Regions from separate parts of the Venatorbacter sp. C2-1 genome, predicted to be linked through region 3. Evidence: predicted binding sites of a transcription regulator. Region 3 holds the regulator's gene; each other region holds the start of a gene.
What was found. The regulator FNR, encoded in region 3, switches genes on or off when oxygen is low (the NO sensors DNR and NnrR bind a similar motif). The targets are predictions, from matches to a motif close to TTGATNTANATCAA.
Positions count from the first base shown of each region.

Region 1: a site for FNR is predicted at 1,450-1,463, ahead of petA (ubiquinol-cytochrome c reductase iron-sulfur subunit). Genes of this name have one in related genera too.
Region 2: a site for FNR is predicted at 1,218-1,231, ahead of clpB (ATP-dependent chaperone ClpB). Genes of this name have one in related genera too.

Region 1 is NZ_CP094879.1:632,281-635,329, forward strand. It holds gene MT343_RS02760 (hypothetical protein) at 56-367, shown strand; gene rplM (50S ribosomal protein L13) at 590-1,021, shown strand; gene rpsI (30S ribosomal protein S9) at 1,026-1,418, shown strand; gene petA (ubiquinol-cytochrome c reductase iron-sulfur subunit) at 1,642-2,238, shown strand; gene MT343_RS02780 (cytochrome b) at 2,238-3,049, shown strand, end outside.
Region 2 is NZ_CP094879.1:2,655,079-2,658,127, forward strand. It holds gene clpB (ATP-dependent chaperone ClpB) at 1-1,087, opposite strand, end outside; gene MT343_RS11835 (DMT family transporter) at 1,359-2,261, shown strand; gene MT343_RS11840 (LysR family transcriptional regulator) at 2,478-3,049, shown strand, end outside.
Region 3 is NZ_CP094879.1:2,467,656-2,470,704, forward strand. It holds gene MT343_RS10880 (heavy metal translocating P-type ATPase) at 1-33, shown strand, start outside; gene ccoS (cbb3-type cytochrome oxidase assembly protein CcoS) at 37-231, shown strand; gene MT343_RS10890 (sulfite exporter TauE/SafE family protein) at 228-890, shown strand; gene fnr (fumarate/nitrate reduction transcriptional regulator Fnr) at 976-1,743, shown strand; gene MT343_RS10900 (hypothetical protein) at 2,016-2,510, shown strand; gene ttcA (tRNA 2-thiocytidine(32) synthetase TtcA) at 2,634-3,049, shown strand, end outside.

The DNA.
Region 1 (3,049 bases), 1.8 Mb from region 3:
GCTGCAGAGATCTGAGCTAGGCTTTAGCCAGTTATCGTTCTGCAGGTTAATCGTTATGGTTGCTTTTTTTCTGGTCGGCATGGCGCTGGCCTGTGCTCTTTGTTACAGCGCTTACTTCCTGTTGCAGGCAAAGGTTCTGGATGAAACGCTCACGATGGATGACGGCAAGGGCTATTTTCTGGTAGCCTGCATCCTGATTGGTTTTGTCGTCAGCGTTACCTGCTTCTATGTCGGGCAAACGCTGGGTTACGACCAGCAGGAAGACACCTCGACCATGATGGCTCTGGCCATTCTGCTCGATATCATGGTCACCATGCTGACCCTGATTTACGGTCTGGTGAAGTTCCGCGAGCCGGAACATTACTGATCAAATCATAGCCGGTACAGATACCTGAACCGCCGTTTGCTGACCGCAAACGGCGGTTTCTTTTACTGTGTCGGCGGGCGCCATCCCAGTGCCGGTGCGGGCTTAACCGCAGTGGCCGGTCGGATCATAATTCATACAGGATTATGACTTGCGGAAGAATCTTCCTTCCTATAGAATGCCGCCCTCTTTTCGAATCAACATGCCCTTAAAGGCGAGAAATTGATGAAAACATACAGCGCGAAACCCGAAACCGTAAAACGTGAGTGGTTTGTAGTTGATGCAGCTGAACAGACGCTGGGTCGCCTGGCCACTGAGGTTGCTCGCCGTCTGAGAGGCAAGCACAAGCCAGAATACACTCCACACGTTGATACCGGCGATTACATCGTTGTTATCAATGCAGACAAAGTTAAAGTTACCGGTAATAAAACCAGTGACAAGATGTACCATCATCACACTGGTTACCCAGGTGGTCTGAAGTCTATTTCTTTCGAGAAACTGATCGACCATAAGCCTGAAATGGTAATCGAACTGGCCGTTAAAGGTATGCTTCCAAAGAATCCTTTAGGTCGTGCCATGTACAAAAAAATGAAAGTTTATGCTGGTAGCGAGCATCCGCATACCGCTCAGCAGCCGCAAGAACTGAAACTGGGATAATATGATGGCAGTCTCTCAATACTATGGTACCGGTCGTCGTAAGACTTCCACAGCTCGTGTGTTCCTGCGTCCTGGTACAGGCAGCATCGTAGTTAACAAACGTCCTCTGGATGTTTACTTCGGTCGTGAAACCGCTCGCATGGTTGTTCGCCAGCCACTCGAACTGACTGAAAACCTGACCAAGTTTGACGTTATTGTTAACGTTAACGGCGGTGGTGGTAACGGTCAGGCCGGTGCTATCCGTCACGGTATTACCCGTGCACTGATGCAATACGACGAAACTCTGCGTCCTTCTCTGCGCGCAGCGGGTTATGTTACCCGTGACGCTCGTGAAGTTGAGCGTAAGAAAGTGGGTCTGCGTAAAGCACGTAAGAAGCCACAATTCTCCAAGCGTTAATTCGCTCGAAGGATACAAAAAGAAGCGTTCATTGGCCTATGTCAATGGACGCTTTTTTTATGCCCAAAACCCCATGTTCTGTGGGTTTTTCAGGTTGTTTCCACCTCCCAATTTCTTTACTATGTGCGCCGCTCTGTATGCTACGCTGGGTCTGTACAAAAAACATACAGCAGGCTCCTGACCTTGTAGCACAAAAGAATTTTTTTGATGGGAGAAGATGGTAATGAGTCAAGACGGCGTGAATAAGGGTCGGCGTACTCTGCTCGTAGGCGCTACAGCCGGCGTCGGTGCTGTCGGCGCTGGCTTTCTCGCAGTACCCTTCGTGAAATCTTGGTTGCCAAGTGAGAAGGCGAAAGCAGCAGGTGCTCCGGCAAAAGTCGATATCAGCAAAATTGAGCCAGGTGCAATGCTGACCGCCGAATGGCGTGGTAAGCCGGTGTATATTGCACGCCGCACTCAGGAACAGCTGGACAATCTGCCAAACCTGAACGACAACCTGAAAGACCCGGAAAACAGCGTTAAAGAGCAGCAACCTGCTTACGCCGATAATATTTATCGCTCACGCAAGCCGGAATTTATTGTACTGCTGGGTGTGTGTACCCACCTGGGTTGTGCACCGAAATACTTCGCTGAAGTTAAGCCGGAAACATTCGACGCCAACTGGCAGGGCGGTTGGTTCTGTCCGTGTCACGGCTCCCGCTTTGATTTATCTGGCCGCGTATTTAACGGCTCACCAGCTGCTACCAATCTGATTGTTCCTCCTTATTCTTTCGAGGGCGACAATGTTCTGGTGATCGGTGTTGATGAGGAGAACGCTTAATGAGTAAGCAGCAAAACACTCTGATGGGCTGGATTGATGACCGTCTGCCGGTTACCCAGACCTATGAAAAGCATATGTCCAAGTACTATGCACCGAAGAACTTCAACTTCTGGTATTTCTTCGGCGTACTGTCAATGATGATGCTGGCTAACCAGATTCTGACTGGTGTCTGGCTGACCATGAACTTCGTGCCAAGTGCCGAAGGCGCTTTTGCCTCTGTTGAATACATCATGCGTGATGTTGAGTGGGGCTGGCTGATCCGCTACCTGCACTCCACTGGTGCTACCTTCTTCTTTATTGCCGTTTATCTGCACATGATGCGTGCGATTCTGTACGGTTCATACCAGAAGCCGCGTGAGCTGATTTGGATCTTCGGTATGCTGATTTATCTGGCTCTGATGGCGGAAGCTTTCATGGGTTATGTACTGCCGTGGGGACAGATGTCTTACTGGGGTGCGCAGGTAATTATCTCTCTGTTCTCAGTTATTCCTTTCGGTATCGGTGATGCTCTGACTGAGTGGATCCGTGGTGACTTCCTGATTTCCGGTGCCACCCTGAACCGCTTCTTTGCTCTGCACGTTATTGCTGTGCCTCTGGTTATCGTTATGCTTGTGGTTCTGCACCTGCTGGCGTTGCACGAAGTGGGCTCTAACAACCCTGATGGCGTTGATATCAAGAAACTGAAAGACGAAAACGGCAAGCCGCTGGATGGTATTCCGTTCCACCCTTACTACACCGTTCATGACCTGGTGGGTATCGTCGTCTTCCTGATGATTTTCTGTACCGTACTGTTCTTCTTCCCTGAAGGTAA
Region 2 (3,049 bases), 190 kb from region 3:
CACCGTGGTGCACTTCGTAACGCTCTTTTAAACCGCGCAGAATCGCAATGGAGTCTTCCACGCTCGGCTCATCAACAATCACTTTTTGGAAACGACGCTCCAGTGCCGCGTCTTTTTCAATAAATTCGCGGTATTCATCTAACGTGGTCGCACCCACACAGTGCAGCTCACCACGGGCCAGCGCCGGTTTCAGCATATTGCCGGCATCCATTGCGCCATCGCCCTTACCGGCGCCGACCATGGTATGCAATTCATCGACAAACAGAATGATGCTGCCTTCGGCCTTGGTGACGTCTTTTAAAACGGCTTTTAAGCGCTCTTCAAATTCACCACGGTATTTGGCACCGGCCACCAGCGAACCCATATCCAGCGACAGAATGCGCTTATGCTTCAGGTTTTCCGGCACTTCACCATTGACGATACGCTGCGCCAGACCTTCCACCACCGCGGTTTTACCCACGCCCGGAGGTCCAATCAATACCGGATTGTTTTTGGTACGGCGCTGCAGCACCTGAATGGTACGGCGGATTTCATCATCACGGCCGATCACCGGATCCAGTTTGCCCGCTTCGGCACGCTCGGTCAGGTCGATGCAGTATTTATCCAGCGACTGACGGTTATCTTCGGCATTGGCATCCTGCACACTTTCACCGCCACGCAGTTCGTTAATGGCTTTATTAACGCTGTCTTTATTCAGACCCGCCGCGGCCAGTGCCTTACCTGTGCTGTTTTTATCGTCCAGCGCCACCAGCAGAAAGACTTCGCTCGACACATACTGGTCACCGCGTTTCTGCGCTTCTTTATCCGCCAGGTTGAGCAGACGGCCCAGCTCCGGCGCCAGCTGAATATTGCCGTCCGGACTGCTGACTTTGGGCTGCTCGTCCAGCAACGCACGCAGGGTACGGCCAAGCTCAACGACATTGGCACCACAACGGCGCACCACATCTTTAACCGAGCTGCTTGGCTGTTCGAGCAATGCCAGCAGTAAGTGGACGGTATCAATCTGATTATGATCCTGCCCCAGCGCCAGACTCTGGCTCTCGGCCAGAGCGTTCTGCAGACTGGTGGTCAACCGATCCATACGCATATTCCAATCTCCTAAATAGACGCTCAGGGCAGCCCCGAGCAGAGTTGATTCATTACCGCTTAGATGCGACCAGATTAATTTTTTTCAACACCTTCAAGATTAAATTTAGTAAAACTAATAGAAATTCATCTTGATACAGCGCATGCAAGCGGCCGATCGCACACAAATCCCACCGCCTGCCGTACGATTGCGTATAATCGCCGCCTTAGCCGTCACCTTCATCTATATAGTGACGCAGCGCTTCTTTTAAAGTCCGGGATACACACTTGCCATGACAGCCCCTGCAATGACCGACGCCCTGCGCCGCGGTGCGTTATTCCTGCTGCTGGGTGAAGCCCTGCTGGCATTAATGGGCGCGCTGGTCAAAGACCTGTCGGACGTGCTGTCGACCGAGCAGATTGTGTTCTTCCGTAATATCGCCGGTCTGATCGTACTCGCCCCTTTATTGCTGCGCACCGGCCTAAGTGAACTGAAAACCCGGGTCTGGCACTGGCATTTGCTGCGCGGTCTGGTCGGTGTCAGCGCCATGTACTGTTACTTCTGGGCACTGGCCCATCTGCCGCTCACCGAAGCCTTTCTGGTGAAGCTTTCGGCGCCGCTGTTTATGCCATTACTGGCACTCTGGTGGCTGAAAGAACCCGCCGGGCGCCACAGTTGGCTGGCGCTGCTGATCGGCTTTGCCGGGGTCAGTGTCATCCTGCAGCCCGGCGCTGAACACCCGGCCATGCTGAGTAATGGCGACAGCTACAACACAGCGCTGCTGGTCGGTCTGCTCGGCGCCTTTCTGGCCGCACTGGCCAAGGTCACCATCCGCCGTATGTCGGCTACCGAATCCAGCCAGCGTATTGTGTTTTATTTTGGCCTGACCGCCGCACTGGTTTCAGCCCCCGGCGCTCTGCTCAACTGGCAGCCGGTCCCTGACAGTACCTGGCTGTGGCTGCTGGCGCTTGGCGTGGTCGCTACCAGCGGCCAGCTGGCACTGACCCGCGCCTACCGCATCGCGCCAACCGGCAAGGTCGGTGTTTATGTTTACAGTGCGGTTATTTATGGCGCCCTGATGGGCTGGTGGTTCTGGGGAGAGATTCCGCCGTGGACGACCTGGGCCGGGGCCATTCTGATCGTACTGGCAGGCTTACTGAACCTGCATGCGCCGAAAAGCGACGCTAAAAGCTGACGAAGTTCAGGGCCGGTATCGCCTGACTATGCGCCAAAGCAGCACTGAAACCTGATTTCTGCAGCGTTGTGATGGTAAGCGGAGAATTCCCGGCACAGGTATAAGGCGTCATTCTCTTAGATATAAGTCTAATTTATGATCAAAACAGGCTTATTATTTCCTCAGAATTAAATATACTGGCTGTTCTAATGGATTACTCAGAATGAATCATTAATTATGTCCCGTATCGACTCATTGCAAACCTTTGTCTCTGTTGTGCGCTCGCGCAACTTTACCTCGGCGGCCGATTCACTGGGAGTGACCCCATCTGCCGTCAGTAAGCAGATCAGCGGTCTGGAAGAGCGCCTTGGCGTACGTCTGCTGAACCGCACCACCCGCTCCGTCAGCCCGACCGAAGCCGGACAGATGTTCTACCAGCACTGCGAGAATATTCTTGAGTCGATCACGGAAGCCGAAAAGCTGGTTACCGACTTTGACGTCACGCCACGCGGCCGTCTGCGTATCACCGCGATGTCGAACTTCGGCCGCCGTGAACTGGCGCGCATGTTCACTGATTTCTCCCAGAAGTACCCGGACATCAGCTTCGATCTGCATATTTCCGACCGCCCGCTCGACATTGTGAAAGAAGGCTATGACTTCGCCCTGCGTCTGGGTTCACTGGAAGATTCCCGCCTGATTGCCAAACCGGTGGCCGAGCAAAATATTGTGATCTGCGCATCAAAAGAGTATCTGGAGCGCTGGGGCACACCGGAAAAACTGGAAGACCTCAACAACCATCGCATTCTGAT
Region 3 (3,049 bases):
CGCCTGCCGGCTCCTGACTCCTCTGAGGTTTGATCGATGGATATCATTTACATCCTGGTACCGCTGTCTTTACTGCTGATCGGCATTGCCGTGCTGATCTTTTTCTGGGCGGTGAAGAGCGGCCAGTTTGAAGACATGGAGTCCCCCGCCCACCGCATTCTGTTTGATGACGATGAGCCGATAAATCGCCGTCAGGACGACAGCGATCAAACCCCATCTGACAAGCCATGATTGAACCCCTGTCGCTGCTGACCGCCTTTCTGCTCGGCCTGTTTGGCTCCAGCCACTGTCTGGTGATGTGCGGGGGTATTGCTGCGGCTATTGGCAGCAGCGCTGGAACTCAGCGTGTCCGGGTGACGCTGCTGTTTAACACCGGGCGCATACTGAGCTACAGCATCGCCGGGCTGATAGTCGCCAGCGCAGGTCTGTGGCTGCAGAGCCAGCACCAGTGGCTGATGCTGATCTTGCGGACACTGGCCGCGCTGATGCTGATACTGATGGGGCTCTATATTGCCCGCTGGTCACTGATGCTGACCCGTATTGAGCAACTGGGCCAGGGAATCTGGAAACACCTGCAGCCTCTGACCCGCCGTTTTATGCAATCTCCGCGTGCGATTGATCGTCTGTGGCTGGGCATGCTCTGGGGCTGGTTGCCCTGCGGCCTGATTTACAGCACGCTGAGCTGGGTTGCCGCAAATGGCCAGCCTTTGCTGGGAGCCGCTGCGATGTTCGCCTTTGGTCTGGGTACCCTGCCAGCCCTGTTTGCCAGCACACTGGCGGCCAATGTACTGACGCCGTTTCTGAGCAACAACCGCGTGCGTCAGGTTGCCGGGGGATTACTGATCGGATTTGGTTTGTGGACGGCAGCATCGGTCTGGTTACTTTCTTGACAGATCGCGCGCTAATGCCGAACATAGCCGCAACTGCTGCACTTGTTACTTACTCCGACACCGGGGTTTCACTCAGGAATCAGTCATGAAAACGACACATGTTGCGCCTGCTCCACTGCGGGGCACTCAACCACACTGCCAGACCTGCTCACTGAATGCGTTGTGTCTGCCATTGTCCCTGAACGATTCCGATATGGAGCGCCTCGACGATATCATCCGCCGTGGCCGTCCGATCCAGAAAGGTCAGCTGCTGTTCCAGCAGGGCGAAGCGTTTCAATCCGTATTTGCCGTTCGCACCGGAGCCCTGAAAACCTACACTCTGGCGAGTAACGGTGAAGAACAGATTACCGGTTTTCACCTGGCCTCTGAGCTGGTTGGCCTGGCCGGTTATGATAACGGCAACTATCCGTTAACCGCCAAAGCGCTGGAAACCACCACCGTCTGTGAAATTCCGCTGCAGCAACTCGACAGTCTGGCCGATGACCTGCCGGATCTGCGTAAGCAGCTGATGCGTACCATGGGCACCGAAATCCGTCATGATCAGAACATGATGTTGCTGCTCAGCAAGAAAAACGCCGAAGAACGCGTAGCCTCTTTCCTGATTGATATTTCCCAGCGTTATTCCCGTCGTGGTTTTTCGGCCAGTCATTTCCGCCTGCCGATGTCGCGGGTGGATATCAGTAACTATCTGGGCCTCGCGGTAGAAACCATCAGCCGCGTGTTTACCCGCTTCCAGAAGAACGGCCTGATCGAAACCCAGGGTAAAGAAGTGATTCTGCAGGACCCCGATATGCTGTATGAACTGGCCGGCCTGAATACTGAAAAAGAGTGTGCCGCTCACCCGCAAGAGTAAGCCGCTCACCCGTAAGCAAAAAAACCGGCCAGAGGCCGGTTTTTTTATGCCTGCCCTCTTATGCCTGTTTTCTGCTTATGAACACTTATGCAACGCCCTCTGGTACGGGAAATGCTTTTACCAGAATAAAGGCTGAACAGACGTTATTTTTCTGGCGCCGGTATCCAGGCTATCTATTGGCAATTGGTATAAAACCGCAGCAGATAAAATAATCTGATCTAAGATTGCAGAAACAGCGTCATTCAGCCGATATGACGTATAAGGAGGTGACCATGGGCATCTGCGCAAATGAACTGACCCGCTGGGTAATCCAGCCAACCCTGCAACGCATCGGGGTTAGTAACCCGATGGCCAGCACCCTGCTGCTGGCAACTGCGGCTCAAGAATCGGCTCTTGGATCGCATCTCAAAGCCGCCGGTCAACGGGCTCTCGGCATTTACCGCATTCACAGCCTGACCCACCGCCATGTATGGGACGCTTATCTGGCACAACAGCCTGAACTGGCCAGCACCGTGCGCGGCCTTGCCAGCCAGCATGATTTTCTCAGTCACCCTCATGCCGAGCTGACCACCAATCTGTCTTATGCCACCGCCATTGCCTGGTTTATCTATGCCCGCAATGATGATTTTGTTCTGCCCGCCGATGCAACCGCAGAACAGCTCGCACGTCTGTGGAAACGTTTTTACCATCCCCGCAGTGGTGTCAGCATTGAAGAGTTCTGTGCCAGTCTCGGTGCCGCCACCGCCCTGCTCGACCGTGCAGCCTGAGCAGGCGTACCTTTTCTCAAAGTCCCCGAACAACATTCCTTTTTAACTGCCTGACCTGCGCAGGCGGTTCCTTCACCCGATGCATTCTGCTATAAAGCGGGCGCAATTATTCAGGGTGTTTTTATGATCGAATCCGCTGCCGAGCGCAAAGAGCAACTCGAGTTCAACAAACTGCAGAAGCGCCTGCGCCGCAATGTCGGCAAGGCCATCGAAGACTACCGCATGATCGAAGACGGCGATAAGGTCATGGTTTGCCTGTCCGGCGGTAAAGATTCGTACACCATGCTCGATATTCTGCTGAGTCTGCAGAAAAGCGCACCGATTCACTTTGATATCGTGGCGGTGAATATGGATCAGAAGCAGCCCGGATTTCCTGAACATGTGCTGCCGGAGTATCTGAGCCAGCTGGGTATTGAGTATCACATCGTCGAGAAAGATACCTACAGCGTAGTGAAAGAAATTATTCCGGAAGGTAAAACCACCTGCAGCCTGTGCTCCCGTCTGCGTCGTGGCACCCTGTATGGCTTTGCCGAGAGTAT